DNA from 4 places in the Bacillus sp. EA-CB0995 genome. Region 3 is predicted to be linked to each of the others. Evidence: riboswitches for the same ligand, from Rfam matches in the RefSeq annotation. Region 3 holds a riboswitch; each other region holds the start of a gene.
What was found. Region 3 has a riboswitch for thiamine pyrophosphate ahead of thiC (phosphomethylpyrimidine synthase ThiC). Riboswitches for the same ligand answer to the same signal wherever they lie in the genome.

Region 1 (7,507 bases), 930 kb from region 3:
ACGTTTTATCATCACCGATCACTTCTACTTTAATCATGTCACATAATCCTGATGCTTTTGCTAGTTTCGCAATGCGCACTGCTTCTTCTGCTGTTTTTGCTCCTGCTGTATTTGGAAGAAGTGTATACTTTGTTACGTCAATTTTTTCTAGTAAGTTTGGTTGCTCTGCATCAAAAATATCCATACGACGCACCGCAAATGTTAAAATTTCTGCTTCTGATACTTCAATTGCTTTCTTTTGTACATCAAAATCGGAAAATTTCCCTGTTCCTAATAACAGTCTAGAATTAAAAGTAAATGGTCCAATATTTAACATAATCAACCGCCTCCTACGAATGTTACAATTTCAATTTGATCTCCATCAAAAACAGATGTATCTCGATGATTATCTTTTTGTAAAATGTCTTGATTGCGTTCTACAACAACAATTTTCGTCTCTAATCCTAAATGAGCAAGCAAATCAGCTACCGTCTTAACCTCACTTGATACCTCTACTTGTCTACCATTAATTTTTAAGTTCAAGCTTTCATCTCCTTACTAAATAGATTGTGAAAGCAATGAATCTAATAAACGATTATCTTGCTTTCCTTCTATAAGATCAGCCATATATTGGCCTGAAATTGGACTTAATAAAATTCCATTTCGATAATGGCCAGTACAAGCGTATAACCCGTTAATTTCTTCATGCATACCAATATACGGCATACTATGATTCGATTGCGGACGTAATCCTGCCCATGCACTTTCCCATTCTGCTTCTTTTAATGCTGGAAGGATACGATAAGCACGCTCTAATATAGAAGTAATACTTTCTGGACGCACAGCTTTGTTATATGTATGAGGTTTCATTGTCGCCCCAATGATATAGCGTCCACCGCGTTTCGGTGCAATATAAAATCGCTCCTGAAAAATAGGTGCTTGTAGCAGTGGCTTATGACTGCGCACCGCAACAACTTCACCTTTAACAGGGTATGTCCCCCACTCACTATGAAAATATTCTAGTAGTTTTGTACTCCACGAACCTCCAGCAATTACTACTTTCTCACATGAGATGATTCCTTCGGTTGTAAGCAATCCGGTCACGTGATTATCCTTAATTTGAATATCAAACACTTCAGTTTCTTCATATATATCCGTTCCAGATATCGCAGCAGAGTGAGCAAATGCTTTTGTCAACTCGGGTGCAATCACATGGCCATCTTTTGGATGATATACGGCTCCAATAATAGAAGAGGATAAACATGGTTCTTTTTCGCGCAGTTCTTCGCCTGAGATAAAATGTGATTCTTCTCCTGTTTGTTGCTGCCATTTCATGATATGGAGAAGCCGTACGCTCTCCTTTTCACTTTGAGCAATGCGGTAAATTCCTTTTTCTTCATATCCTATATCAATTCCGGTTTTATCACGCAATACACTTGCAAGCTTTGGAAACATCGCGCGGCTTTGCCTACCTAATTCAAACAGCGGATCATATTCATCCCATTCCGCCTGTACACCTAGTAATCCGGCCGCTGCTTTAGAAGCTTCAGAAGCAATCTTTTGTTTTTCAATGATGGCAACTTTATAGCCTCTTTCAGCAAGAAAATGTGCAACTGAACTTCCGATTACACCGCCGCCAACGATGGCAACATCATATATTTTTTTCATGATTTCTCGCCCACTTTCGTATCGTTTCCTTATATAATTTCGCTTGCTCATTCGGTTTTACTGCACTTAAAATTCCGGACATAATTGCAATACCAGTAGCCCCGGTACCAAGTACTTCTACTGTATTATTAGGAGTAATCCCTCCAATAGCAGTAATTGGGATTGTTAACTGTTTTGCCATTTCTGTAATTTCTTCTAATCCTCTTGGCGGAACTCCTTTTTTGGAGTTTGTTTGAAACAAATGTCCATACATAAGAGAATCCGCACCGCTTTTAAAAGCAACAATCGCTTCTTCAAGTGAATGAACAGAATAACCAACATGTAAATAAGAAAACTTTTCTTTTACAAATCTTATATCAGCACTGCGATAGCCAAGCTGTACACGTCTAATATTTAATAGAATTGCAATATCAATCCGATCATTGATTACAAGCTTAGAAGAAGGAAAGCCCCTATTTAAGAGCTTTTCCACACCTTCATATAACTCTTTCGTACTTTTCTCCCGCTCACGAATGTGCAAATAATCTATTTCACTTTCAATCTCAGTTGCTATATTTGCTAACTCTTCAAACGGCATACGACCATTTGATATGACGTGAAGCTCATCTTTCATATACATTCGCCTACTTTAAAATGTTTTCAAACAACTCGTTTGCAGGAACAATTTCTTTTGCCATTCCTTTTTCTTTCAACCACTTATTTTGTTTTTCCCATGAATCTGCTGTATCTGATAAAAATGGTTCATCTTTCGTTTCCATTTTATCTAATAAAATGTTCATACTTTCTTTTTCAACTTCTGGAATAAGAGGGAAATTTTCTTTTTCTTGATGGTCTAATAAAATGTTTAATGCTTCATCTGGATTTTGCTTCGTAAATTCATAGCCTTTTTCGCCCCGCGTAAAAAGGCTTGCAATGTTTCTTTATCTTTCTTCAATGTTTTGTCACCTGTTACAAATACAAGTTCATGATAGTTTGGTACACCGTAATCTGCTGGGTTAAAATATGCTGGGTCAAAACCTTCGTGGCGCAGTACTGGTACTTCATGGTTAATATATGCACCTGTAACAGCATCTACTTTTTCGTAGTAAGAGCCGGTACTAAATCAAAGCCAACATCAACTACTTTTACGTTATTTGGATTTCCACCATCTTCTTTAATCATCGTTTTTAAATACTCTTCACTTAACGGTGTTCCTGAATATCCAACTGTTTTTCCTTCCAAATCTTTTGGAGAAGAAATGCCAGCTGATTTTAACGATACGACATGGTTTAAAGGTGAACGAACAACTGCACCGATAGATTTCACTGGAATGTTTTCATTCGCTCTAGCAATAACAACATCAGGCTGATAGTATAATCCGACCGTTACCTTTCCTGCCGCTGCTAACGTTAATGGATCAGTTGGATTTGAAGGGAATTTAATATTTACCTTGATACCTTCTTCTTTAAAATATCCTTTTTCAATTGCTGCATAAATAAAGCTATGCACTGCATTTGGATACCAATCGAGCATTACAGTTACTTCTTTTTCACCTTTTTTCTTTTCTGATGCCGTATTGCTAGAACACCCAGCAATCATCGCGATTAATAATGTAAACACAAAAATGCGTTTTAATAATTTCATGCATGCTTCCTCCAACTAATAAACTTCTTCTCTAATATAGAAACAAGTAATACAAAGAAAATAGCAAGTAATGACAATAAAACAATTGGTGCAAACACACCCGCACCATCCATTTGTGTCATCATTCGTTTACTAAAATAACCTAGTCCCGCTTGCGCCCCAAGCCACTCTCCAATTGCTGCCCCGATAACACTGAACGGCAGGGCCACCTTCAAAGCAGAGAAAAAGTATGGAAGTGCGGATGGTAATTTCAATTTTAAGAAAACATCCTTTTTTGTTGCACCATATGTAATCAAAAGCTCTTCCCATTCCTTTTTCGTACTGCGAAGGCCATCATACGTATTCACTGCAATTGGAAAGAACGTAATGAGTACTGTGACAACAACTTTACTCCAAATAGAATAGCCAAACCATAAAACAAATAATGGTGCCAAAGCTGTAATTGGAATCGTTTGTGAAGCAACTAATAGTGGATAAAATGCTTTCTCAGCAAATGAGCTCATACTCATTACCATTGCTAAACCAACACCTAATACAATGGAAATGACAATACCGATAACTGTAACAGAAAGCGTTGCTGGTAAATGCACCGTAAGCAATATATCCCGTAAATCCCACATTTTTTGAACAATGGCACTTGGGGATGGTAAAATGTACATTTCATCGAGAATCCGTGCTCCTACTTCCCAAACAATAAGAAAAATAGCAGTAACAATAAAAGCTGGAACATAATCTACAATTCTTTTCATACAAGTACCTGCCTTTGTAACAGCCCCATGAGTTCATCTTTTAATGCTAGCATTTCTGGACGATGTAAATCCTTTCGAGATCGTTCTTGTCCAAGAGGTACGACCCGTTCCGTCAATGATGTAATGGGCTGCTCTGTTACGATAAAAATGCGATTGGAAAGATAAAGCGCTTCATCAACATCATGTGTAATAAATAAAATTGTTTTTCGCCAATGTTTCCATTGTTCAAATAGCCATTCTTGCAGAGATGCTTTCGTCAATGCATCAAGTGCACTAAATGGTTCATCTAATAGTAAAAGATCTCCGCCAGTTAACAACGTACGAATAAAAGAGACGCGTTGCCGCATTCCGCCTGATAAATCTTTTGGTTGTTTATTTTCATACCCTTGCAGTCCAAACTGCTCCAACAATTCTTGTGCTTTCATTTGTGCTTCTTTTTTCTTCACACCTTGACATTCAAGAGGCAAAGCTGCGTTTTCAATAATTGTTCGCCACGGGAGTAACATATCTTTTTGTGGCATATAACCGACTGGGTGATCGGTTGCTCCTATCACATCGATAGTGCCCTCACTTGCTTTTTCGAGTCCCGTAATGAGCCGAAACAATGTGCTTTTCCCGCAGCCACTTGGCCCAATAATACTAACGAATTCCCCTTCTTGTACTGTAGTATCAAGATTCGTTATAATCTGCTTCTCATCATAATGAAAGGAAACGTTATGAAACTGTAGTATGTTCTTGCTCCTCAAAACCCCACATCTCCTTACGATATGCCATATCCCAGAATAAATATTCAAAACGACTGGAATATAAAAAGATTTCTTCTAAACGATTTAGTTCTTCTTCTGTTTTTCCAATTGCAATTTCATTAAATAACTCAATTAACCATACACAAAGCTTTCCGTATTCTTCAGAGCTATACCCTTGAATCCACTCGCCAAAAAATTCATGGTCGCGTGCTCCTGGAATATCATTCAAACGCTTTCCAATCTCCCAATAACTCCACATACACGGAAGCAACGCTGCAATTAACTCAGCAAGTGTACCGTTTTGTGATACAGACATCATATAGTTTGTATATGCTAGATTCATTGCAGACGGCTTTGCTAATTCCATTTCTTCAACAGAAATTCCTAAACGCTTTGCATATTGTTTATGAATCGTCATTTCTCCATTTAAAATCCCATCGATTTGTTCAGCAAACTTCGCCATTACTTTTGGATTTGTTGCTTTTACAACACCAATTGCATATAATTTTGCGTAATCTAACAAATACAAATAATCTTGAACAATATAATATTGAAATCTATCTTTCTCTAACGTCCCATCTCCCATCCCTGTTACAAATGGATGATTATGACTCTTTTCCCAAACAGGCTGCACCTTTTCAAATAACCTTTCACAAAATGTCATCTAAATTTCCCCTTCCTATATACATGTATCCAAATAAAAAACCACTTCTATATAAGAAGTGGTTACAGCAAACAAAAGAAAACTCCATTTGTTGTTTCCACTTCCCTACGCTAGTATCACCTAGATCAGGTTATAAGGGTTAAGGTTTCTACCTCTCTCAGCTTACAAGCACCCCTAGTGGTGTTCTATAAAATTTTCAATAAAAAATCCCCGTTTCTATACGCAAAGAAACGGGGACGTTATGTATATCGTCCAAATTGCTTCCCTACGCTAGCATCATCTAGATCAGGTTCAAGGGTCAAAGACTATATGTCTTACTCTCAGCTAGCAACACTAGCCCCCTAGCATTATATTCATTTAACATAGTCAGTATACCATCGCCATATCTCATCGGCAACTCTTTTGAGTTATAAAGTCAAATTTCCATTGATGGTAATTTGAACCAAAAAATGATTAGTTAAGCCACTCTATGTCTTACGGGAGTTTTTCATCTTAAAGCCTCTCCCTAAAATATCAACGTTTTGAGCGAGATAAAATAATATCATTCTATGTATTTTGTAAGTTCAAAAAACGCAAACTTCTTCTATCTATTTCCATAATAGTGATAAATCTGCTATCCTTTTATTATGGGACTTTATAGTATAGGAAAATGTTCATTTATTTTTAATACTACATTTCTATGCGCACAAGAAAAGTTTAATATTGTTATATTATAATTTAAAATATAACAATTTATTACATAAGGAGGCCTATAATTATATGAATATGAAAGCCGCAGCAATGACAGCAGCTACTGTAGCAGTTGCTTCTTTACTCCCGTCTATGACAGATTCCACTGTACAAGCTGTAGAAGCGCAGCAAAAACCAAAAACGAAAATTGGTTATGTAAAAACAAATACATTACAAGTATATAATAGTCCTAAAACAACAGATTCCGTTATTGAAAACATTGTACGTGACACTCCCGTTACAATTCTTGAAACAACAGACGAATGGTATAAAATTCAAACGCAAAATAAAACTGGCTATGTAAAAAAAGAAGCAATTTCTTTAACAAAACCAAGCAATAGTAAGCAGCAATATATCGTTAATTCAGACGCATTAAACGTTCGCTCTGAACCAAATACGCAATCTGAAATTATTGATGTATTACCAAATGGGAAATTTGTTACTGTCCAAGAAGAAGAAAATGGATGGTATAAAATTATACATAACGGAACAAATGGCTATGTAAAGAAAGAGTTTTTATCTAACGGAACTCAGCCGTTAGTAAAAGGAGTTACGGTACAAGGCGGAAGCTCTTATTATGTTGCTACTCCAGCATTAAAAGTACGCAGCGGTGCAGGAACAAATACAGCTGTTATTGGTTCTTTAAAGAATGGAACACAAGTACAAGTCGTTGGAAAGGTTGGCACATGGTATAAAATTCGCTACGGATCAGGATATGGCTATGTTGGACAACAATATATATTGCAAGGACAACAACAACAGCAGCAACAGCAGCAACAAGCTAAACCATCTATTCCAGCTGTATTTAAATATCCAGTTCAAGGGAACGTGAGCTCAACATTTGATGTACGTTGGGGACAGATGCACTATGGCGTAGACTTTGCGGCAACAGGAAATGTTCCAATTCAAGCTGCTGCACCTGGCACTGTTGTTAAGTCGTACTATTCTACAAGCTATGGAAATGTTGTATTTGTTGCCCATCATATAAATGGGAACTTATATACAACTGTATATGCTCACATGAACAATCGTGCGGTTAAAGAGGGCGATAACGTAGCAACGGGTCAATTGCTCGGTTATATGGGAAATACAGGACATTCCACTGGTCAACACTTACATTTTGAATTACATAACGGGGAATGGAATTTTGAAAAAACAAATGCAGTAAATCCGCTTCCTTTCCTAGTTAGGTGATGTAAGATGACACGCAATATCCCATTAATTATTGAGTATTTAGCATTTTTCGGTCTCATTTGTTGCTTATTAATTTACAACACAAACATTGTATTTTTAAGCATCGCTATTACGTTCGTTGCTTGTGAAGTGCTGATGGAAGTATTCAAAATTCG
Region 2 (7,507 bases), 360 kb from region 3:
TAGTGCGTATCACTTACTACGTAAAAATGATGTTGCATTCTTTAAAAAATCATTTAAGTACGGTTTAATATTCGGTTTATTTGCAGCAACTGCAACACCTTTCATCGGTCACGAATCCGGTGCTTTCGCAGCAAAAATGCAGCCGGCTAAAGGTGCGGCAATGGAAGCAGTTTGGGATACTGGAGAAGGAAAACCTTTCTCAATTATTCAAATTCCTGATGTGAAAAATGAGAAAAACTTTGAAGCACTATCAATTCCAAAACTCGGCAGCTTCTTCTATACAAACTCATTTGATGGAAAAATTGTCGGTTTAAAAGATATTCCAAAAGAAGATCGTCCGAACGTAAATCTTGTTTATTACAGTTTCCGTTTAATGGTTGCACTTGGCACATTCTTTATGGCTCTAACATGGTTTGGCTTCTATTTAATGCGCAAAGGAAAACTAGAAAACTCAAAACGTTTCTTAAAAATTACAATGTGGTCCGTATTACTTCCATATGTAGCAATTAATGCAGGTTGGATCGTTACAGAAGCAGGACGTCAGCCTTGGACAGTGTACAAACTGATGCGAACAGCAGAAGCGGTTTCACCAATTGCTGTACCGCAAATTTGGTTCTCTTTAATTAGCTTAGTCTTGTTCTACACTTTACTATTAATTGCTGATGTATATCTCATGTTAAAATTTGCGAAAAAAGGTCCAGCAGCATTAGAAGAAACGAATCAAGGAGGTGCAGCTCATGTCTCATGATACACTTGCAATTATCTGGTTCGGTTTGTGGGGCGTGATTTGGACAGTTTACTTTATTCTCGATGGCTATGCACTCGGTAACGGAATGATTTTCCCATTCGTTACGAAAGATCGCCAAGAACGCAATCAACTACAAGAAGCAATCGGACCGTTCTGGGGCGGTAATGAAGTATGGTTAATTACAGCAGGGGGAGCAACATTTGCTGCTTTCCCATTAACATACGCAAACATGTTCAGCTACTTATACACACCATTATTTTTAGTATTATTCGCTCTGTTCGCTCGTGCAGCAGGATTAGAATTTATGCATAAAGATGATTCACCAGTTTGGCAAACTGTTTGTAAATGGACGTATGCGGTTGGTAGTTTCTTAATTGCTTTCTTATTCGGCGTTACATTCGCTAACCTGTACTACGGACTACAAATTGGTAAACATGGCTATGAAGGAAATTTACTTAGCTTGTTACATCCTTACGGTATTTTAGGCGGCCTCTTCTTCACTGCAATCTTTGTCGTATCCGGTGCACTTTGGGTTATGATTAAAGCAACTGGTGAAGTATCAGATCGCGCTTATAAAATTGCCAAACCATTTTCGATGGCAGCAGCAACCATTCTAGCTATCTTCTACGTCGCAACGGCAAATCTTACAAACTTATTCCAAAACTTTACGGAATATCCTGTACTGTTTATCATCCCGTTACTTGCGATGTTAATGAGTGTCATCGTAATCATTATGGTTTTCAAACGTAAAATTGGTTTAGCGTTCACATTTGTTTGCTTAACAATCGCCATGTTTATGGCAACTGGTTTTGCTGGCATGTTCCCAAGAATGTTGCCATCTCGCATTAACGATGCATACAGCACAACATTATTCCAAGCAGCAGGCAGTGAATTAAACTTAAAAATTATGTTCTTTGTTGCAATAGTCATGGTACCAATTGTTATTGGCTATCAGTTATGGAGCTACACAATCTTTAAAGAGAAAATTCATAAAGACTCTGCAAAAGGATATCACTAAAATGAAAAAGAAGCTTGTTTTTAGCAGGCTTCTTTTTTCATTTTGTCCGTGTTAAATATCCATAAAAAATATAGAGAACTCTTCCTAAATGACGATTAATGTTAATTAATACCAATGAATGTGTTAACATTTATTGAAAATAAAGATTTTTCGGGGGTGCAAAAAATAGATATTAAGACTCGAACAATTATAACTCTTTTAGGTAGTTTCCTATTATTTGCTTTTGGCACATTTAGAATAATTACAGGGTCACTATCATCAACATCCTTGTTCGTAGCTTATGTATTCACTATCACTGGTTTTATTGGCACAACAGCTAATGGTTCAAAGCTGAGAAAAATGAGGTAAAAATAAAATGACTTTTTTCAAAGGAGATGCTAATACCTTGAAAGATAATTTCATAACGCTCTTGCATTTGATTACAAACCTTGAGATAGATGGTCGATTTATTTTAGGGGTAGATGGATTAAGCCGTTCTGGCAAAACAACACTTGTGAGAAAACTTAGCGAGGCTGCAAAAGAAAAGAATATCCCTTTCTATGTCTTTCATATTGATGACCACATTGTTGAACGTAAAAAACGTTACAATACTGGCCATGAAGAATGGTATGAATATTATCATTTACAATGGGATATTACTTGGTTACGTGATCACTTTTTCGATAAACTCAAGTTTTCAAGTGAACTTATTCTCCCCTTTTATGATAACGAATCTGATACACAAAGTATAAAGAACATAAAACTTCCTAATACTTGTGTAATTGTAATAGAAGGTGTTTTTCTTCAACGTAAAGAGTGGAGAAGTTTCTATGATTATGTAGTTTATTTGGACTGCCCGCGAAATAAGAGATTTCTTCGTGAAAGTGAACATACGCAACAAAACATTTCTAAGTTTCAAAATAGATATTGGAAAGCAGAAGAATTTTATATAAACACGGAATTCCCTACAAACATTGCCGATTTAGTTTTACAGGGACAATATTAAACTACTAAGAAACATGAAAAAACGCATGGATCATTTCTCCATGCGTTTTTATATGTTATCTAGGAATCTCTGTGCTACTTATTCACCACATGCTTCATATCAGGGCTACAAGCATTGGACTGACATGATTTATTAATGGAGCACGCTGCACATTTCCTTTTTTACTTCTCTTTACAAAGTTAATTAACGTATATCCAGCATATCCAAAAACGACAGCTCCAATTAAAATATTGACTATCATTATGATACATCTCCTTCTAGAATCCCATCATAGATCCAACTTGGTATACAATTAGTGTTAATACATACGCAACAATAAGCGGATAAACAACAGAGAAGATAGTCCACTTGACAGATCCCGTTTCACGACGAATGACCGCAACTGTTGCTAAACATGGTACATATAATAAGATAAAGAACATAAATGCATATGCTGATAATGCTGTAAAATGAGCTCCGATTATGTTTCCTAATACATCTTCTTTCACAGAATAAATAATCGCCATTGCGGAAACAACAACCTCTTTTGCTAAAAATCCTGTTAATAGTGATGCAGCTGCTTGCCATGTTCCAAAACCAAGCGGTGCTAGAATTGGAGCCAAGACGCCGCCAATCATTGCTAGGAAACTATCTCCCATATCTACACCAAATCCAGATGGACCAGCATAGTTTAATAACCAAATGACAACAGAACCACCAAAGATAAATGTACCTGCTTTACGTACAAATCCTTTTCCTTTTTCCCATGTACTGCGCCATAACGTTTTTGCTTGCGGTACGCGATAAGGCGGAAGTTCAATTACAAAAATAGATTTTTCTTGCTTTAAAACCGTAACAGACATAATTTTTGTAACGACTAGTGCAAGGACAATACCAATGACATATAAAGAGAACACAACAATCGCTTGGCTATGCGGGAAAAAGACTCCCGCAAACAATGCATATACAGGTAGACGTGCTGAACACGACATAAATGGCGTCACTAAAATCGTAAGCAACCTCTCTTTATCCTGTTCAATCGTTCTTGCGGCCATAATGCCTGGTACGTTACAACCAAAACCGATGATCATTGGAATAAATGCTTTCCCATTTAGCCCAAAAAACTCCATAATACGATCCATTACAACGGCAATACGCGCCATATATCCAGAGTCTTCCAATAATGAAATAAAGAAGAACAATACAAAAATTTGCGGAACAAATACTATAACTCCACCGACACCAGCAATCACGCCATCTGTAATAAGCGCTCGAATAAACTCAGATGCCCCCATATTAGTTAGAGCTGTCGTTACCCAATCTGTGAACGGACCGCCGACAAATGCATCAAGTTGATCAGATAGAGGTGTCCCAATCCACGTAAATGTAACCTGAAAAATGAAATACATGATCCCTAAAAAGATCGGAAGTCCCCAGATTTTATGTGTAATTAATTTATCAATTCGTTCAGAAAAAGGAATGCTTCCTTCTTTCTCATGACGAAGTACACTTGCTTTTAACTTTTCGATATACGCTGCACGTGCTCCGTGCATATGCTGTTCCAGCGTTCCGTCTAATTCTGCTTCTAATGCAGAGCGAATCGCTACAATTTCTTTATATACATGTAATTGACTCAATTCTTTTTCTACCACTTCGTTATTTCCTAAGAATTGAAGTGCAAGCCATCTTGAATGTTCATAATTCGCTTGTTGCAATTTATCCATAACTTGTTGAATTCCTGCATCTACCTTTTCACCATAAGAAAAAATAAATGGCTTCTGTTCTACGCGATCACTTTCGTGAAGAGAAGCTAACAATTCCTCACAGCCTTTTCCGCTCCTCGCAATAACCGGAATAACTGTTACACCTAGCATTTCAGCTAGTTTCTTCACATCAATGATAATTCCACGCTGCCTGGCAACATCTATCATGTTTAAACCAATTGAGAGCGGCTTACCAAATTCTAATAATTGCAAAGTTAAATGCATATTACGCTCGAATTGAGAAGCGTCTACAATGTTTAACATATGATGAAATTCGTCAGTTAATAGGAATTGTGTAACAACCCCTTCATCACGTGAAACAGGGTTTAAATCATATACCCCTGGTAAGTCTATTAAAGTTCCCTTCTTATCTTTCAACTTACCAATCTTTTTTCTACAGTTACTCCGCTCCAGTTCCCTACATATTCATAAGAACCAGTAAGCGCATTAAATAATGATGTTTTCCCCGTATTTGGATTCCCTAGTAAAGCAACCTTATTCACGTTAATTCCACCTTTATCATTTTCGCATCACAATGGCGAATAGAGATTAATTGCCCGCGGCATTCTAATGTACACGGACCATTAAACATTGCCTTTTGTTTTACACAAAGTTCGCATCCTTCAGCAAATCCAAATGAAGCTAAACGACGTTTTAACAATTTATCAAGAGATTGTAAATCTTTCACACGTACTTTTTCATCTATATTCATATCAACTAAGTTCATAATTTATCCCCCTCAGACGATAACGATAATTATTATCAATGATAATTGTACCATGAATTTTTTAAAAAACTATACAATATTGTGTGAATTTATCACTATTTTTGTACGGTTTTATCATTTTTATCTTACATAACATAGCTATGCTAAAATTATATTTGTAATTATTATCCATTTTTATTACAATAATATTAACAATCTAAGAATCTCGTTATCACAGGGGGAGCCGCGTCGCTGAGAGGGAACACATCGTTCCGACCCTTTGAACCTGTTAGTTAATGCTAACGCAGGAATTGTGCAAACGTATATACATAAATAGTTATTTGTAACTTGTATATTTCAATATCCCCCTATGATAGTGATTCTTTTTTTGTAACTTGGATGTAGGGGGATTTATACATGCATAATACAAATTTACAAGCGATGATAGAGGCAGCGATTCTTGCAGCATTTGCGTTAGTCATCGATATTTTACCACTATCTATTAAACTTCCAGGCGGTGGTTCTATCTCATTTGCTATGATTCCAATTTTTATTGTCGCTTACCGCTGGGGATTTAAAGCTAGTTTCTTAAGTGGTCTCGTTTGGGGATTACTACAAATTGTCGTAGGAGATGCATACATTTTAACGCCTGTACAAGCGTTTATTGAATACTTCATTGCATTTGCTTTTATCGGTTTTGCTGGATTATTTCATACACCAATCCAACAAGCACTTGCCAATAGACAAAAAACAAAAGCAATTATGTATATCATTATCGCTACACTTATTGGCAGCCTAGCTCGTTACTTCTGGCACTTTATTGCCGGCGTTGTTTTCTTTGGTCAATATGCACCAAAAGGACAGTCAGCTGTTTTATATTCCTTCATCGTAAATGGCAGCACAATGATTGGTTCTTTCGCATTATGTGCAATTTTACTTGTTATTTTATTTACAACAGCACCGCGCTTATTTACAAGCGTGAATATGAATTATACAAACAAAAAAAAGATTGCTTAAATAGCAATCTTTTTTTGTGCCTCAGTTTCCCATGTTACTTTCCTAATGTGAATCTATGTGTCTTACCATTTCAGGAGTTTGAGAATGGAGTGTGTCTATCTCTCTCGGCTGCTCTCGTTTATTTTTACCGTTATGCTTATGAATCCAAGATTTCATCTCATTCCATAAAACAACTCTATGCATATCATACCCTATGTGCTGCTTCTTTATATTCTCTTTATAGCTACCATTCCATTTGTGCCACACAACTTTATCATGTGAATCTACCCATACTTCTTGTCGATCAACTACAGTTTTACAGCCTTCATTATTAGCTAACATAATCGCATCATTCTCTAATAATAAAGATAGAGCCGCCGAGTGCCTCTCCATTCCCCTACTCCTTTCTGTTTTAGTGCCTGCCTTTTTTCCCTAAAATGTGTGTGCCTTACACATATGTAGTGTATACAAAAAAATCAGTACAAACTATCGATTTACCTTACAAAAAACCTTACAATTTTGTAAGGTAATAATAATAAATGATTATATATAAATATATAAAATTCAATTACATATAAATAATACGCGTACTTTGATTGATAGTACTCTCTCATGAAGTAGCTTGTATAATTTAGAAACAAAGTGCAGGAAATGCAATGATTATTAGTATCGTAAAAAATTCAAAGCATCTGTACATACAATCGAATGCATATCCTGGTTGCTATTACCCGTTCTTTCGTCTTGATAATCGATCTGGCAATTGAATATTTATTGCTAGTTTACGAATGAAACCCGCTACTAAACCAAGTCCAATGAAAATATAAAAAATAGTAAAGAGCTTTCCAAAGTCTGTTTTTGGACTAAAATCGCCATACCCAACTGTCGTTAATGTGACAACACTAAAATATAAAGCATCAATTACGCGCATTTTTTCTACCGTACTATAAAAAATAGTTCCTGTCATAAGAGTTCCAGCCGTTAATACAAATAACACTTGAAATTCTTTATCTTTCCACGCTCTAAAAAAAGCTTCTAACATTCTTTTTAAAGTAAGTAAAAATGAAATCATATGACTCTCCTTTTCTATTCAGTTCATTTAATCAATGGAAAGTCTATCACTTTTCTACGCATAAAAAAAGTAGCATTTCTACTTTAAAGAAAATGCTACTTAAATAAGTAAATAACACATTTACTTTACCTTGTTTAAGTATCGATAGATGGTTGCTTCTGATGCTTTTAAATGTTTAGCAACTTCACTTACGCCGCCTTTAAGTAAAAATACCCCTTTATCATTAAGTTTTTTTATCACTTC
Region 3 (7,507 bases):
TACAAAAAGCAAACGCACAAAATTTATGTTAAAAGTGTTACTGTTTGTCTTCCTTATGCGTTGTCTTCTTTTCGTTGCCTCATTCTTTGCGATTCCGATTGAAATTGTTGCCGTAATTGGCTCTCTCGTTCTACTCATCTGGAGATGGTATTATTTACGAACAAATCCAGTCGATATATTAAAAAAGACACCGTGGCACATTCTCATATTTGCTTTTTCCATGTACGTCATTATTTACGGGCTTCATAACGCTGGATTAACAGCTTGGCTTGTACAAGTATGTGAGCCAATCGTAAATCAAAGCTTATTACATGCAAGCTTTATGATGGGTGGACTCGTTTCAATTCTATCAAACTTCTTTAACAACCATCCGGCCTTAATGATTGGAACCATTACTTTAACAGAAATGGGATTAGATCCTGTTACCCTCAAAACAATCTACCTCGCAAACATCATTGGTAGCGATATGGGATCATTATTACTACCAATTGGTACACTTGCTTCCCTTATTTGGATGTATATCTTGAAACAAAATAAAATCAAGGTAAAATGGAAAGATTACTTGAGTGTCTCCTTAATTGTCATTCCACTCACAACAATCGTAACACTCTTCCTCCTATACTACTGGGTGCAGCTCGTTTTTGCCCATTAATGCGGGATAAAACACCTTATAGGGACCCTCCAAAATATATACGGAAGGTTCCTATTTCTATTAATACTAACGCTCCGTAAATCGGTGACAATAAAAAAACAAATGTAACAACAAAAAGAATCTGTAATATAAATGCAGTAGCAGGAACAATCTTCTACTTCATTTTGTATCCCTCCAATTTCTCTCACTTTCTATATAAAATATTCTTAATGGAATAACAAAATCCCCCTGCTCTCGCTCAGCAGGGGGACTATCATCTATATTAGGTTAGGGTACACATGATCATAGATTAAGAGGTGTTCAGAAAGATGCTTTCTAATTATTGATATAATTGACTGCCTGTTTCTTTAAACTCTTCTGCTTTTTCTTTCATACCTTTTGAGATTGCTTCTGTTGTTTCTAAATCATTATCCTTTGCATACTCACGAATATCATGCGAAATTCTCATACTGCAAAACTTCGGACCACACATTGAGCAGAAATGCGCTGTCTTTGCTCCTTCTGCTGGTAATGTTTCATCGTGATATTCCATTGCACGCTCAGGGTCTAATGATAAATTAAATTGATCACGCCAGCGGAATTCAAAACGCGCTTTAGAAAGAGCGTCATCACGCTGATGTGCTGTTTTATGACCTTTTGCAAGATCAGCAGCATGCGCGGCAATTTTGTACGTAATAACTCCTTCACGAACATCATCTTTGTTTGGTAAGCCAAGATGTTCTTTTGGTGTTACATAGCAAAGCATTGCTGTACCGAACCAACCAATCATCGCTGCTCCAATCGCAGAAGTAATATGGTCATAACCCGGTGCAATGTCTGTCGTTAACGGTCCGAGCGTATAGAACGGTGCACCATGACAAATGTCGAGTTCTTTATCCATATTCTCTTTAATCAAATGCATCGGTACATGTCCTGGGCCTTCAATCATCACTTGTACATCATGCTTCCAAGCAATTTGCGTAAGTTCTCCTAATGTTTCCAGCTCAGAAAATTGAGCTTCGTCGTTTGCATCCGCAATTGAACCAGGGCGTAATCCATCTCCAAGAGAGAAGGAAACATCGTACTTCTTCATAATTTCACAAATCTCTTCAAAATGTGTATATAAGAAGTTTTCTTGATGGTGATATAAACACCACTGGGCCATAATCGAACCGCCGCGTGATACAATTCCTGTTACACGCTTTGCTGTAAGCGGAATGTAACGAAGCAGTACACCAGCATGAATTGTAAAGTAATCTACTCCTTGCTCTGCTTGTTCAATTAGCGTATCACGGTATACTTCCCACGTTAAATCTTCCGCGATCCCATTTACTTTTTCAAGCGCTTGGTAAATTGGCACTGTTCCAACCGGTACAGGCGCATTACGAATAATCCATTCACGCGTCGTATGAATGTTTTTCCCAGTGGAAAGATCCATAATTGTATCTGCACCCCAACGTGTTGCCCATGTCATCTTCTCTACTTCTTCTGCAATCGACGATGATACAGCTGAGTTCCCGATATTCGCATTTACTTTCACATGGAAGTTACGTCCGATAATCATTGGTTCTGCTTCCGGATGATTAATATTTGCCGGTAAAATAGCACGACCTTCAGCAATTTCCTTACGTACAAATTCTGGTTCCACGCCTTCACGAATCGCCACATATTCCATCTCTGCTGTGATAATACCTTTACGCGCATAATGCATTTGCGTAACATTTTCCCCAGCTTTTGCGCGAAGCGGCTTACGTCCCATTTGCGGGAATACAGGCGTATGTTTAGCTGCTACTTTTACACCATCATCTTCCGGTTTCACTTCACGACCTTCATACTCTTCTACATCTCCGCGTTCCACACTCCATGAACGGCGCGGCGTTGGAATTCCCTTTTCTAATTCCACTTTGTAATCCGGATCAGTATAAGGACCACTCGTATCATACACACGAATAGATGGATTTGTTACACCGTTTGTATCGCTTTGTGCAATCTCGCGCATCGGTACTTTCATATCTTCACGCGTACCTTCTACATATACCTTCTTGCTTCCCGGTAAACTTGACTTCAACTCAATTTGCTCAGCTGAAACAGATTGTTTCATAAGTTTGTTTCCTCCCCTGTGTCTTAGCGAAGTAACCCCCGCTTTTCTTTAGATTCAGTTTCGCCGCCTAGACCCTTGCGTCTAAACAGTTGGCTCCACTTTTCTTATGACCAGGATGAGAACTAGCGGCTAGCATATGCTCAAATAAAAAAGCCAGGTCCATAATAAAGAATAGGACCTGGCAACATAAGGCATTGTTATGTAAAGCCGTTAACTTCCCTCCGCTGGTACGAACCAGATCAGGTCCAAAGGGTTAAGAAGCTTCAACACGCTTCCCTCTCAGCCCAGCTCTCTTGGGCACCCCTAGTTTATCACTGATTAAATTTCCACTACGCTCTTATCATACATCATTGTCAAAAAAATGCAAAGGTATTTATATCATTTCTTTTCCTTATTCAAAAAATGGGTATTTCACTCAGTACAAGCCGAATCCGCACTTCATACATATAGAATATAAGCCAGTGCAGGACGTATGTCTTATGCAAACTTTTCACGATAAGAACAGGGGTGAAAGAGTTGATAAACCTACAATCTACAATAACCATACTCGCTTTTCTCGGAACCACGCTCATCATCTTTTGGCGTCCCAAAGGGATGAATGAAGCAATTCCAGCAACAGTTGGTGCAGTGATTGTCATTTTAAGCGGTACAGTTTCTCTTACCGACTTGGGTGATATTAGCTCAAAAATTATTGGCGCCGCCATAACAATTATGGCTACCATTGTTATGGCAATCGTATTAGAGAGTTTCGGCTTTTTTATTGGTGCGCCGTTCAACTTGCTAAAAAAGCAAAAAGCTCTGGTATTCGCCTCTTTTGGTATACAAATCTTCTTTGTTTTCTCATGACATTATTCTTCAATAACGATGGTAGCATCTTAATTACAACTCCCATTTTACTGCTTTTGTTACACCATTTGCGACTCACACATGATCAAAAAATACCTTACTTACTAAGTGGTGCACTCATCGCCACTGCCTCAAGCGCGCCGATTGGTGTAAGCAATATTGTGAATTTAATCGCCTTGAGAATTATTGATATGGACTTATACATGCACACAGCCATGATGTTTGTTCCCGCTACGTTAGGTCTCCTTTTTATGTCGTTTCTGTTATTCCTTGTTTTTCAGAAAAAAATCCCTAAAAAACTCCCGGTCTTATCGACATACTTAGATGAAAATTTCGTTAAAAAATCCTTTCACCCACTGCAACCACGTCCCGCAATTGATGAAAATCGTAAGCGAACAAGGTTTATGCTTGGAATTCTATTATTTGTTTTATGCGTTCGTATCAGCTTATTTATCGCATCTTTCTTTCAGTTTTCTATCGCCATTGTGGCAGTCATTGGCTCCGTTATTTTACTCGGGTGGAGATGGTACAAACTGCGCCTTCCACCTCATGATATGATTAAAAAAACACCTTGGTATGTCTTAATTTTCGCATTTTCTATGTACGTGATTGTGTATGGACTTAATAACATCGGCTTAACCAACCTGCTCATCACTACATTTCAACCAATCATCACTGGTAGTTTATTTCACGCCACTTTTGTCATGGGGGGCCTAGTCTCTATCCTCTCTAACATTTTTAATAACCATCCTGCCTTAATGATTGGCACAATTGAACTTACCGAAATGGGACTAGATCCTATTACATTGAAAACCATTTATCTTGCAAACATCATCGGTAGTGACATGGGCTCATTATTACTCCCGATTGGTACATTAGCAAGCTTAATGTGGATGTATATTGTGAAAAAAGGAAAAGTAACTATCAGTTGGGATACCTATATAAAAACTACACTTCTTGTCATTCCACCAACCGTCATTTTTACACTACTATGTTTATATTACTGGGTTAAATTAATCTTCGCGTCTTAAAACATCTCCTTCCTTCCACTATGCTAGAAGGAGGAGATTATGTAATTACAAGAAAGGTGATTATTATGCTTCATTTACAAAAATATATTAATCAGCCCATACAAGTGACACTATCCAGGGAAATTATTCCATTTGAAGGAATTATGATTGATAAAGGCTCGGATATTATTGTATTGTATGATGGAGAAAAATACATGTATATCTCTAGTTTACACATTCAACATTTAACCCCAAGCATCGATTCTTCATTATTTGATAACCTAACAATTCCAGAATCTTTACTACCGCCAGACATAATATCAAGTGAATCCACTATTTCACTGCGAAAAACATTGCAAGTGGCAAAAGGACAATTTATTGAACTTGCGCTATCACATGAACACTTCTTACATGGATATGTTACCCATATTATGAATGACTATTTTATCTTCCTCTCACCTGTCTATCAAATGTTATACATCCCATTTCATCACGTAAAATATATCGTTCCGTATAAGGAAGCAGAAACGCCTTACGGACTAGAAAATACAAAACTCTTATCTCCAGCTTCAAAGATTACACTTGCACGTACATTTTCTGAGCAAATGAAAAAACTAAAACAACATATCGTTTTACTTGATTTAGGCATACAGAGTTATAAAATTGGCAAATTAGCTGAAGTAACCGACAACCAAATTGAACTCATTACAGCACGTAATCAGCGTTTTCATTTTAATTTACATCACGTTAAAACCGTACATCTTCCATCCTAAAATTAAAAATAACAAAAAGAGGTATCTCATCATAAGAGACACCCCTTTTTCTATTAAGGAATCATCCAAGTTAAATAATAAGCTTGAATATATGTGATAATGCCAATGATTGTTACGAAGAATAAACTATGTTTCACTGTGAAACGGAATAAGTCAGATTCTTTTCCAGCAAGTCCAACTGCCGCACATGCGATTGCAATGGACTGCGGTGAAATCATTTTAGCAGTTACACCACCCGTTGTATTCGCCGCAACAAGCAATACTTCGCTTACGCCTACTTGGTGCGCTGTAATTGCTTGTAGGTTTGAGAACAATGCGTTTGCAGATGTATCTGATCCTGTTAAGAATACCCCGAGCCATCCAAGGAATGGCGAGAAGAATGGGAAGAATTTCCCCGTTCCTGCTAACGCTAATGCCAATGTCGATGAAAGTCCTGAGTAATTTGCGATAAACGCAAAACCAAGTACTAACCCAATTGACAAAATTGGCATTTTCAATTCTTGCAATGTTTCTTTAAATGTGAACACTGCTTGTTTTGGACTCATTTTCAAAACAAACATTGTGATAATACATGCAATCAAAATTGCTGTTCCTGTTGCCGATAAAATATCAATCTTTAATATAGCTTCATATGGTGTTGGTTTATTAACAATTGGCTCTGCCTTCATCACTAAATTATGCAGACCCGGAATTTGAATTTTAAACACTAAGCTTTCAAGTGCACCGCCTGGAGCAAATAAAGCTTTAAAGAACTTTTGGCTCCAGATGACAACCATTATCGTTAAGATAATAAACGGTGACCACGCTTTCAAAACTTTTCCTGCTGTTAAATTCATTGTAGAACCAGCATCTACCGTTGCCACTGCTTCTGCTTGTCCTTTTCCAGAACGGTAAATTTCTTTTGGCTGCCATACTTTTAAGAATAGCGCTAAACTCACTAAGCTCACTAGTGCCGATGTAATATCCGGGAGTTCAGGCCCAAGATATGTTGCTGTAATAAACTGCGTAATCCCGAACGAACCGCCTGCTACAAGTAATGCAGGCCACGTTTGTTTTACACCTTTTAATCCATCCATTAAGAATACAATAAAGAATGGAACAAATAATGATAGAAGCGGTAATTGATGCCCAGCCATTTCTCCTATTTTATGAGGATCAATACCTGTTACTTGACCAGCTACTAAAATTGGAATACCCATCGCTCCGAATGCTACCGGTGCTGTATTTGCAATTAAGCAAAGCCCCGCTGCGTATAACGGGTTTAAACCAAGTCCTGCAAGAAGCGCTGCTGTAATTGCTACTGGTGCTCCAAATCCAGCTGCTCCTTCCAAAAATGCACCGAATGAGAAGCCAATTAAAATGACAAGTAGACGATGATCATTTGTAATAGAAAGAACAGATGCACGAATGACATCGAACTGTCCCGTTTTTACTGAGATTTTGTATAAAAATACTGACATGATGATAATCCACGCAATTGGCCATAATCCATAAGCAAACCCATAACCCGTTGCTGCTATCGCCATCGTAAATGGCATTTTATAAACAAAAAGTGCAATTATAACTGTTAATAAAACTGTAATGAACCCTGCAACATAGCCTTTCATACGAAAAACCGTTAACGCTAAGAAGAAAAATATAATTGGAATCATTGCAACTGCTGCCGAAAGCCAAATGTTACCTAGCGGATCATAAACTTGTGTCCATGTGCTCATAGTTTCTCTTCCCTTCTAATGTCTCTTTTTCATGTACTTATAACCCTATAAGTAGACAACCAGGTCATCAGACCTTTAGGTCCAAAAAATAAAACGTTTACAGAAAACGTTTTCATAAATATTTGATAATTCTACTTTATCATATTTTCCTCTATTTACAATGCTATTTTCGAATTTTTTTCACATTTTCTTTGTTCATCATTTCACAAAATGTGATATGATTACAGGTTTCTAAAATAAAGTGAAACTTTCCTCAACGAACGGTTTTCTCGTTGAGGATTAGTTAAGCCAATCGGGCTCATACGGGCAGTTATCTTCCATCTATCTTCTTTGCTTTCTAAGAATCTTGAGATGGAGATTTTACTGCCCGTCAATGCGAGATAAAGTGAAACTTCCTTCTGGGAGCGTTTTTTTCCCAAAAGGTTAGTTGA
Region 4 (7,507 bases), 630 kb from region 3:
GGCAAAGATGAAGTTGAAAAGATAAAAGCTGAACTTCCTGATGCACAGAAGAAAATTACAGACATTGCTAATAAAATTCGCGACTTTAAATCACAAGAAGATATAAATGACGTCATTCGTTTGTTAAAGCATGATGTAGAAAAACAAAGTGATTATTTCGCAAACCCAGTAAACTTAAAAGAGAATAAATTATATCCAATACCGAACTATGGTTCAGCGATGTCACCGTTCTATACAGTGTTAGCGTTATGGGTAGGGGCATTACTTATGGTTTCATTGTTAACAGTAGAAGTACATGAGGAAGGTGCGGAGTATAGAAGTTATCACATTTACTTTGGGCGTTTTTTAACGTTCTTAACAGTTGGCCTTGCACAGGCGTTTATCGTAGCAATGGGTGATATGTTCTTGCTCGGTACTTATGTAGTAGATAAATTCTGGTTTGTTCTATTTAGTATGTTGATTAGTGCGGTATTTGTCTGTATTGTTTACTCGCTCGTTTCTGTATTTGGAAACATCGGGAAGTCATTTGCGGTCATTTTACTCGTACTACAAGTTGCCGGTTCAGGTGGAACATTCCCAATTCAGATGACGCCGAAATTCTTCCAAGCTCTTTATCCGTTTTTACCGTTTACGTATGCGATTAGTCTGATTCGCGAGACAGTTGGCGGTATGCTGTGGGATATTGTATGGAAAGATCTTCTCGCATTGTGTATATGGGTCGTTGTTATGCTTATTATTGCATTGCTCTTGAAAAAGCCAATTAATAAGTCGAGCAGTAAGTTTGTAGAAAACGCAAAAGGAAGTAAGTTAATTCACTAATAGAAAAAGGTTCCTGCCAGTTATGGTGGGAACCTTTTGTTTATTAAGATATAAATTCAGTATGTCGAACATCGTCGAAGGGTCTTTATATCGTGTCGAAGCGCCGATATATTCTAAAGAACGGTCGATATATTAGTGGACATGTGAGAAGGAGTTGACTTAAAAGGCATCTACATCCCTTTTAAGTCAACTCCTTTAGGTGTGTTATTTATCAAATTTCAATTTTTTTAATGCTTCTGCGAACGCATTATTTAGAGGTTCTTCTTGTTTTTGTTGTTGTTTTAAGTATTTTTGTACAGAGCGTTTATCGGCTTTGTTGCCTGATTCTTTTTTGCGTCTTTCTTGGAATGTAGAAAGTTTCTCGCGATAGCCGCATTTACACGCGAAGATTTGACCCGCTCCTTCACCACGAAGTTCTAGTTTCTTTTTACACTGAGGACAGCGTGCGTTTGTAGTGCGGGATACATTTTTACGATGACCGCATTCACGGTCTTGGCACACAAGCATTTTTCCTTTTTTACCGTTTACTTCTAGCATCGGTTTACCGCAGTCAGGGCAAGTTTTTGTGGAAATGTTGTCGTGTTTATATTTTTTATCGCTCGATTTAATTTCAGAAACAATTTCTTTTGTATAGTTTTTCATTTCTGAAATGAATACGTCTTTTTTCAATTTTCCCTTCGCAATTGCCTCAAGCTTTTGCTCCCACTCAGCAGTTAGTGTAGGAGATTTTAATTCTTCTGGTACTAAGTCAAGTAACTGACGGCCTTTTGATGTAATATGAATGTCTTTGCCGCGCTTTTCGATTAAGAACGAATTGAATAATTTATCAATAATATCAGCACGTGTAGCAACCGTACCTAGTCCACCGGTTGATTTTAATGTGTCTGCAAGTTGTTTATTTTGCGTGCTCATATACTTTGTCGGATTTTCCATTGCCGAAAGTAATGTTGCTTCATTAAAGCGTGCAGGTGGTTTTGTTTGACCTGATGTTTGTGCAATTAGTTTTACGTTTAATGTATCACCTTTTTCAATGCGAGGTAAGATTTGTTCTTTTAAATCGTCTACTGTCTCGTCATCTTCAAAGCGATGTTCGTATACTTCTTTCCAACCAGAATTAAGAATTGTTTTGCCGCGTGCGACGAAGTTTTCATCACTAATTTTTGCGCGTAACGTTAGTTGTTCGTATTCGAAAGCTGGGAATAAAACTGCTAAGAAACGTTTTACAACTAAATCATAAATTTTGCGTTCTTTATCTGAGAAGGCGGAGAAGTTTACATAACTTTCTGTTGGAATGATCGCATGGTGATCACTTACTTTACTATCATCAACAAACGATTTAGAAGCTTTTATTGGTTTATTTAAGACCTTATTAGCTAAAGAACGATATTCTCCTACTCCACACGCTTTCAAACGTTCTGGAAGTGTCCCTACGATGTCGGATGAGATATAGCGTGAATCTGTACGAGGGTATGTTAATACCTTGTGCTGCTCATATAGCTTCTGCATAATATTTAACGTTTCTTTTGCAGAATAACCAAAGATTTTATTCGCATCACGTTGTAGTTCTGTTAAGTCATAAAGACCAGGAGCAAATGATTTTTTAGGTTTTTTCTCAATTTCCACGACAGTGGCATTTTGTTTGCCTAGTTTTTTCACAATCGTATCGATTTTTTCTTTATCGAAGCTACGGCTATTGCCTTTTGCATCTTGCCAAGTCAATTTTAACTTGTCTGTTGTTTGGGCTTCGACACCGTAGTATGTTTGCGCTTTGAAGTTTTTAATTTCGTCTTCACGCCCTGCAATGATTGCCACAGTAGGTGTTTGGACACGACCGCAATTTAGTTGCGCATTGAATCGTGTAGTTAATGCGCGTGTTGCGTTAAGACCGATATACCAGTCGGCTTCAGAACGTGCGACAGCTGAAGCGTATAAATTGTCATATGCTTTACCAGGCTTCAAATTTGCAAAGCCATCTTTAATTGCTTTATCGGTAACAGATGAAATCCATAGACGTTTAATAGGTTTATTCATTTTAACTTTATCAATAATCCAACGAGCGACTAACTCTCCTTCTCTTCCTGCATCTGTAGCCACGATGATTTCATTAACATCATTTCTAGTCAGTTGACTTTTAACAGCATTAAACTGTTTGCCAGTCTGCTTGATCACTGTTAATTTTAAGCGTTCAGGCAGCATTGGAAGATCTTCTAGATTCCATTTTTTATATTTCACATCATAGCTTTCTGGATCTGCTAATGTAACGAGATGCCCTAAAGCCCAAGTAACGATATACTTATTGCCTTCAATATAACCATTTCCTTTTTTATCACACTTCAATACACGTGCAATATCACGTGCAACAGAAGGTTTTTCAGCAATTACAACACTTTTTGCCATATTTCAAACATCCTTTCAATTTCCGTAAGTTAACTATAGCATACATCCTTTTTGGATTCAGTTATTCTGAAGATTCGAATGCGTTGTTAGTAATGAAATACTCTCCATCTTTGATTAGTTAAGGGGGGATGAGTTTTTATAACAAAATGTAACTTGTGATTTTGATAGAATAAGAGTAGACTCTGAATTAGATGAATAATAAAACACATGGGAGTTTGCGGATGCAAACTGAGAGTACGGCTAATCTGTCGTTGACCATTTGAACCTGTTGGATAATGCCAGCGTAGGGAGAGTGTGAAAACGCATATTAAGACACTTTGCATACGTAAAGTGTCTTTTTTAGCTATATCTCCCATTATAAAAAAGGAGATTGATAAATATGAAAATCGAAGAAATTGCACAAGTAATTGAAACAGTACGAGAAAGAAATCCGCTCGTTCATAATATTACAAATGTTGTTGTGACAAATTTTACAGCTAATGGCTTACTTGCATTAGGTGCATCGCCTGTAATGGCATATGCGAAAGAAGAAGTAGCTGAAATGGCAAGTATTGCTGGAGCGCTTGTTTTAAATATGGGAACACTTCGCCCGGAAGAAGTAGAAGCGATGCTCATTGCTGGGAAATCAGCAAATGCACATAATGTACCGATTTTGTTTGATCCTGTTGGTGCTGGTGCAACTTCGTACCGAACAGAAGTTGCAAGATATATCCCGAGTGAAGCAAAACTAGCAATCATCCGCGGCAATGCGGCGGAAATTGCAAATGTTATTGATGAGAAGTGGGAGATTAAAGGTGTTGATGCAGGGGAAGGAAACGGTGATGTTGTTTCAATTGCGAAACAAGCAGCAGAGCAGTTAGATACCATTGCTGTTATTACTGGAAAAGAAGACGTTATAACAGATGGAGAAAGAACATTTATTCTTCGTAATGGTCATCCTATTTTAACAAAAGTAACAGGAACAGGCTGTTTATTAACATCTGTGATTGGAGCATTTGCAGCAGTCGAAAAAGACTATGTAAAAGCAGCAGTCGCAGCAGTAACGTTTTACGGTGTAGCAGCAGAAATTGCGGCAAACCAAGCAGCTGCACAAGGGCCAGGAAGTTTCCAAATTGAATTTCTTAATCAGTTAGCAAATGTTACTGCAAAAGACGTTGAACAATATGGGAATGTCGAAGAAATTCGTTAAGAAAGGATGAGAGAAATGGCGCGCATCGATAAACAGTATATGTCCGAGTTATTACAAGTATATTTTATTATGGGGAGTAACAATTGTCGTAAAGATCCATTACAAGTCATGAAAGAAGCACTTGATGGTGGAATTACAATCTTTCAATATCGTGAAAAAGGTGAAGGAGCATTAACAGGGGAAGAACGATATGCATTTGCAAAGCAGCTTCATTCTTTGTGTAAAGAGTATAATGTTCCATTTATCGTAAATGATGATGTGGAATTAGCACTAGAATTAGATGCAGATGGCGTTCATGTTGGACAAGATGATGAGGGCATTAAGACAGTACGTGAAAAAATGGGTGATAAAATAATTGGTGTATCCGCTCATACAATAGAAGAAGCACGTTTTGCGATTGAAAATGGTGCCGATTATTTAGGGGTAGGGCCGATTTTTCCAACAAATACGAAAAAAGATGCAAAAGCAGTACAAGGAACGGAAGGATTACGTTTCTTCCGCGAAAGTGGCGTTGAAGTTCCAATTGTCGGCATTGGTGGAATTACAATTGAAAATGCTGCTTCTGTCATTGAAGCGGGTGCGGATGGGGTGTCCGTTATTTCTGCAATTAGCTTAGCGGATTCTCCTTATAATAGTACGAAAAAATTAGCGGAGTTAGTAAAAAAATAATCAGTTCATATATGAAAGGAATCATTTCTAACATGAAGAAATGGTTCTTTGTCGGTTTGAAATAAAGTTGTACTGGTTATAAGAAAGTCGTACCGTTTATAAAAAAGATGTACTGTTTGTAAAAAAGTTTGATCAAAAATCCTGCATGAAATGCAGGATTTTTTTATTCAACAATCGGGCCAGATTGTTGAAGCTGATGAAAATATTTTGTTTGAATATGAAGTATTACACTTAAACTAATGGTGCAGGTTAATTGAAGAAGAATAGATTCCAGAAGATCGTTATTAGAGTCGATTTTTTTCTTTGTCACTGTTTCAGATAAAAGAGCTACTATTTGAAGCATGTTGGAACCCTATTTATAGTGATAATATTTTATGAATTGGAAAACAATAGTGCTTAGGAAAGGAAGGGTTGCGAATGTCTGTGAAAAAGTGGTTAACTGGATTGGTCGTTTTGCTTGCGATGATTGTGGTTGTGACAACTCCGGGCTCACTCAGTGTATTTGCCGAATCCGGCGTCGTAACACAGCCTATGGAGTCAGTGAAAGTGATTGAGGTCGAGTTGAATGATGATTACTTTAATCCGAATGTCATCACTATTCCGATTGGAAGAACGACAACGTTGATATTGAAAAACCAAGGTAAGAAAGAGCACACCTTCACAGTGGAAAAGCTCAGAATTGACGCCGAAGTCCAGCCGGGAAAAGAAAGAACCATTACCGTGAAACCTCAAGATTCCGGTACATATGAACTGATATGTCGGTACCATTTCCAGAAAGGAATGGATGGAAAAGTAATAGTCAAATAACAAGCAGGGCCAATCGGGCCTTGCTTTTTTTATAAGCAACGGTAACTTACTTATTATTACCCAGACATCATTATAACTGCTAACTTCCCTCTGTGAACGGATGTTCTTATAAAAAGTAAAGAAGTAGGTTTGTTCAAAAAGACATAGTAATTAAGATCTTCCACAATCGGGCGCTATTGTGGAAGATCTAAGGTGAAAAATGATCAAACTTTTTTATAAAACCGAAACTTAAATATGCTAAAGAAGAATCCATTTTAATCAATCTTTTTTTCAAAATGGATTCTTCTCATTTACCGTAAAATACGGGTTTGTGAGGTGTTTTGGATCAAACTCTATTTTAAAGCAATATTCTTTTTTCGTATAAAACAAATTGTGCCGTTTGAAACTAAAGTGTATGAATATACTGCTTCGGAGGCGACGACATGATTACGTTACAAAATATTATAGCTGCTCATGAAAAAATGAAAGGCATTGTACATACAACACCATTAGATTATTCCAGTACATTTAGCGAGTTATCTCATAATGAAGTGTATTTAAAACTAGAAAATCTCCAAAAGACAGGTTCCTTTAAAGTACGTGGCTCTTATAATAAAATGACTTCGCTTAGCAAAGAAGAATTACAAAAAGGAGTTGTGGCGGCATCGGCTGGTAATCATGCGCAAGGTGTTGCTTATTCTAGTAATATGCTCGGCATTCCTTGTACAATTGTTATGCCAAAAGGAGCGCCGCTCAGTAAGGTACTTGCAACAAAGCGTTACGGAGCTAATATAGAATTGCAAGGAAATGTTTTTGATGAAGCTTTAGCTTATGCACTTGATTTAAAAGAACGAACTGGAGCGACATTTGTCCATCCATTTGATGACGAGGATATTATTGCTGGACAAGGAACAGTTGGGTTAGAAATATTGCATCAGCTTGATGATGTTGATGCGGTCATTTGTCCTATTGGCGGTGGTGGTTTAATTGCGGGCGTTGCGATGGCAATTAAAGAACAAAAGCCATCGGTGAAAATATATGGTGTACAGGCGCTAGCGTGTCCTAGTATGAAGCAATCCTTGCAGGAAAAACAAAGGGTGACGGTACAATCAACACCAACGATGGCCGATGGAATTGCGGTGAAAAAACCAGGGGATCTCACTTTTCAGCTTGTGCAACGTTATGTAGATGATATTTTCTGTGTGGATGAAATGGAGATTGCTCGGGCAATGCTTATGTTATTAGAGCGTAATAAATTACTTGTAGAAGGATCGGGTGCTACTTCATTAGCTGCCATGTTATATGGAAAAGTGCCTGAGCAAGGGAAAAAGATTGTCTCTGTATTAAGTGGTGGTAATGTTGATGTTAATTTTATTTCTCGTATTATTGAACACGGGATGGTTGAAGCAGGCCGATTTGTCCATATTTCAACGACGATTAAAGATAAGCCAGGGCAACTACAACAAGTATTACAGATTGTAACCGATTTTGAAGCGAATGTTCTTCATATTCATTTAGAGAGAATTGGAACGAAAGTATTCCCAGGTTATGCGCAGCTGCACCTTTCTCTTGAGACGAAAGATAATGAGCATATTGAGCAAGTGCTAATGGGAATGCGGAAGAAAGGATATAGTATCGAAATCATTG

Region 1: linked by a shared signal. The riboswitch ahead of tenA (thiaminase II) and the one ahead of thiC (phosphomethylpyrimidine synthase ThiC) in region 3 are both predicted to bind thiamine pyrophosphate.
Region 2: linked by a shared signal. The riboswitch ahead of thiT (energy-coupled thiamine transporter ThiT) and the one ahead of thiC (phosphomethylpyrimidine synthase ThiC) in region 3 are both predicted to bind thiamine pyrophosphate.
Region 4: linked by a shared signal. The riboswitch ahead of thiM (hydroxyethylthiazole kinase) and the one ahead of thiC (phosphomethylpyrimidine synthase ThiC) in region 3 are both predicted to bind thiamine pyrophosphate.

Annotation. Positions count from the first base shown of each region.
Region 1 covers NZ_CP169269.1:4,045,996-4,053,502, forward strand. The annotation lists gene ACEWFJ_RS20775 (thiazole synthase) at 1-316, opposite strand, end outside; gene thiS (sulfur carrier protein ThiS) at 319-522, opposite strand; gene thiO (glycine oxidase ThiO) at 538-1,647, opposite strand; gene tenI (thiazole tautomerase TenI) at 1,631-2,260, opposite strand; partial or broken gene ACEWFJ_RS20795 (ABC transporter substrate-binding protein) at 2,271-3,270, opposite strand; gene ACEWFJ_RS20800 (ABC transporter permease) at 3,267-4,019, opposite strand; gene ACEWFJ_RS20805 (ABC transporter ATP-binding protein) at 4,016-4,765, opposite strand; gene tenA (thiaminase II) at 4,734-5,429, opposite strand; TPP riboswitch at 5,515-5,615, opposite strand; TPP riboswitch at 5,675-5,782, opposite strand; gene ACEWFJ_RS20815 (SH3 domain-containing protein) at 6,189-7,352, shown strand; gene ACEWFJ_RS20820 (hypothetical protein) at 7,359-7,507, shown strand, end outside.
Region 2 covers NZ_CP169269.1:870,665-878,171, reverse strand. The annotation lists gene ACEWFJ_RS04690 (cytochrome ubiquinol oxidase subunit I) at 1-748, shown strand, start outside; gene cydB (cytochrome d ubiquinol oxidase subunit II) at 738-1,766, shown strand; gene ACEWFJ_RS04680 (kinase) at 2,122-2,751, shown strand; partial or broken gene ACEWFJ_RS04675 (FeoB-associated Cys-rich membrane protein) at 2,826-2,992, opposite strand; partial or broken gene feoB (ferrous iron transport protein B) at 3,009-4,996, opposite strand; gene ACEWFJ_RS04665 (FeoA family protein) at 4,993-5,220, opposite strand; TPP riboswitch at 5,427-5,528, shown strand; gene thiT (energy-coupled thiamine transporter ThiT) at 5,617-6,216, shown strand; gene ACEWFJ_RS04655 (hypothetical protein) at 6,259-6,588, opposite strand; gene ACEWFJ_RS04650 (potassium channel family protein) at 6,920-7,264, opposite strand; gene ACEWFJ_RS04645 (helix-turn-helix domain-containing protein) at 7,385-7,507, opposite strand, start outside.
Region 3 covers NZ_CP169269.1:512,112-519,618, reverse strand. The annotation lists gene ACEWFJ_RS02730 (arsenic transporter) at 1-652, shown strand, start outside; gene thiC (phosphomethylpyrimidine synthase ThiC) at 972-2,732, opposite strand; TPP riboswitch at 2,932-3,047, opposite strand; partial or broken gene ACEWFJ_RS02720 (arsenic transporter) at 3,252-4,609, shown strand; gene ACEWFJ_RS02715 (DUF2642 domain-containing protein) at 4,675-5,361, shown strand; gene ACEWFJ_RS02710 (lactate permease LctP family transporter) at 5,415-7,076, opposite strand; gene ACEWFJ_RS02705 (hypothetical protein) at 7,298-7,507, opposite strand, start outside.
Region 4 covers NZ_CP169269.1:4,349,784-4,357,290, reverse strand. The annotation lists gene ACEWFJ_RS22370 (YhgE/Pip domain-containing protein) at 1-819, shown strand, start outside; gene ACEWFJ_RS22365 (DNA topoisomerase III) at 1,024-3,216, opposite strand; TPP riboswitch at 3,414-3,523, shown strand; gene thiM (hydroxyethylthiazole kinase) at 3,596-4,405, shown strand; gene thiE (thiamine phosphate synthase) at 4,421-5,074, shown strand; gene ACEWFJ_RS22350 (hypothetical protein) at 5,238-5,417, opposite strand; gene ACEWFJ_RS22345 (cupredoxin domain-containing protein) at 5,492-5,881, shown strand; gene ilvA (threonine ammonia-lyase) at 6,304-7,507, shown strand, end outside.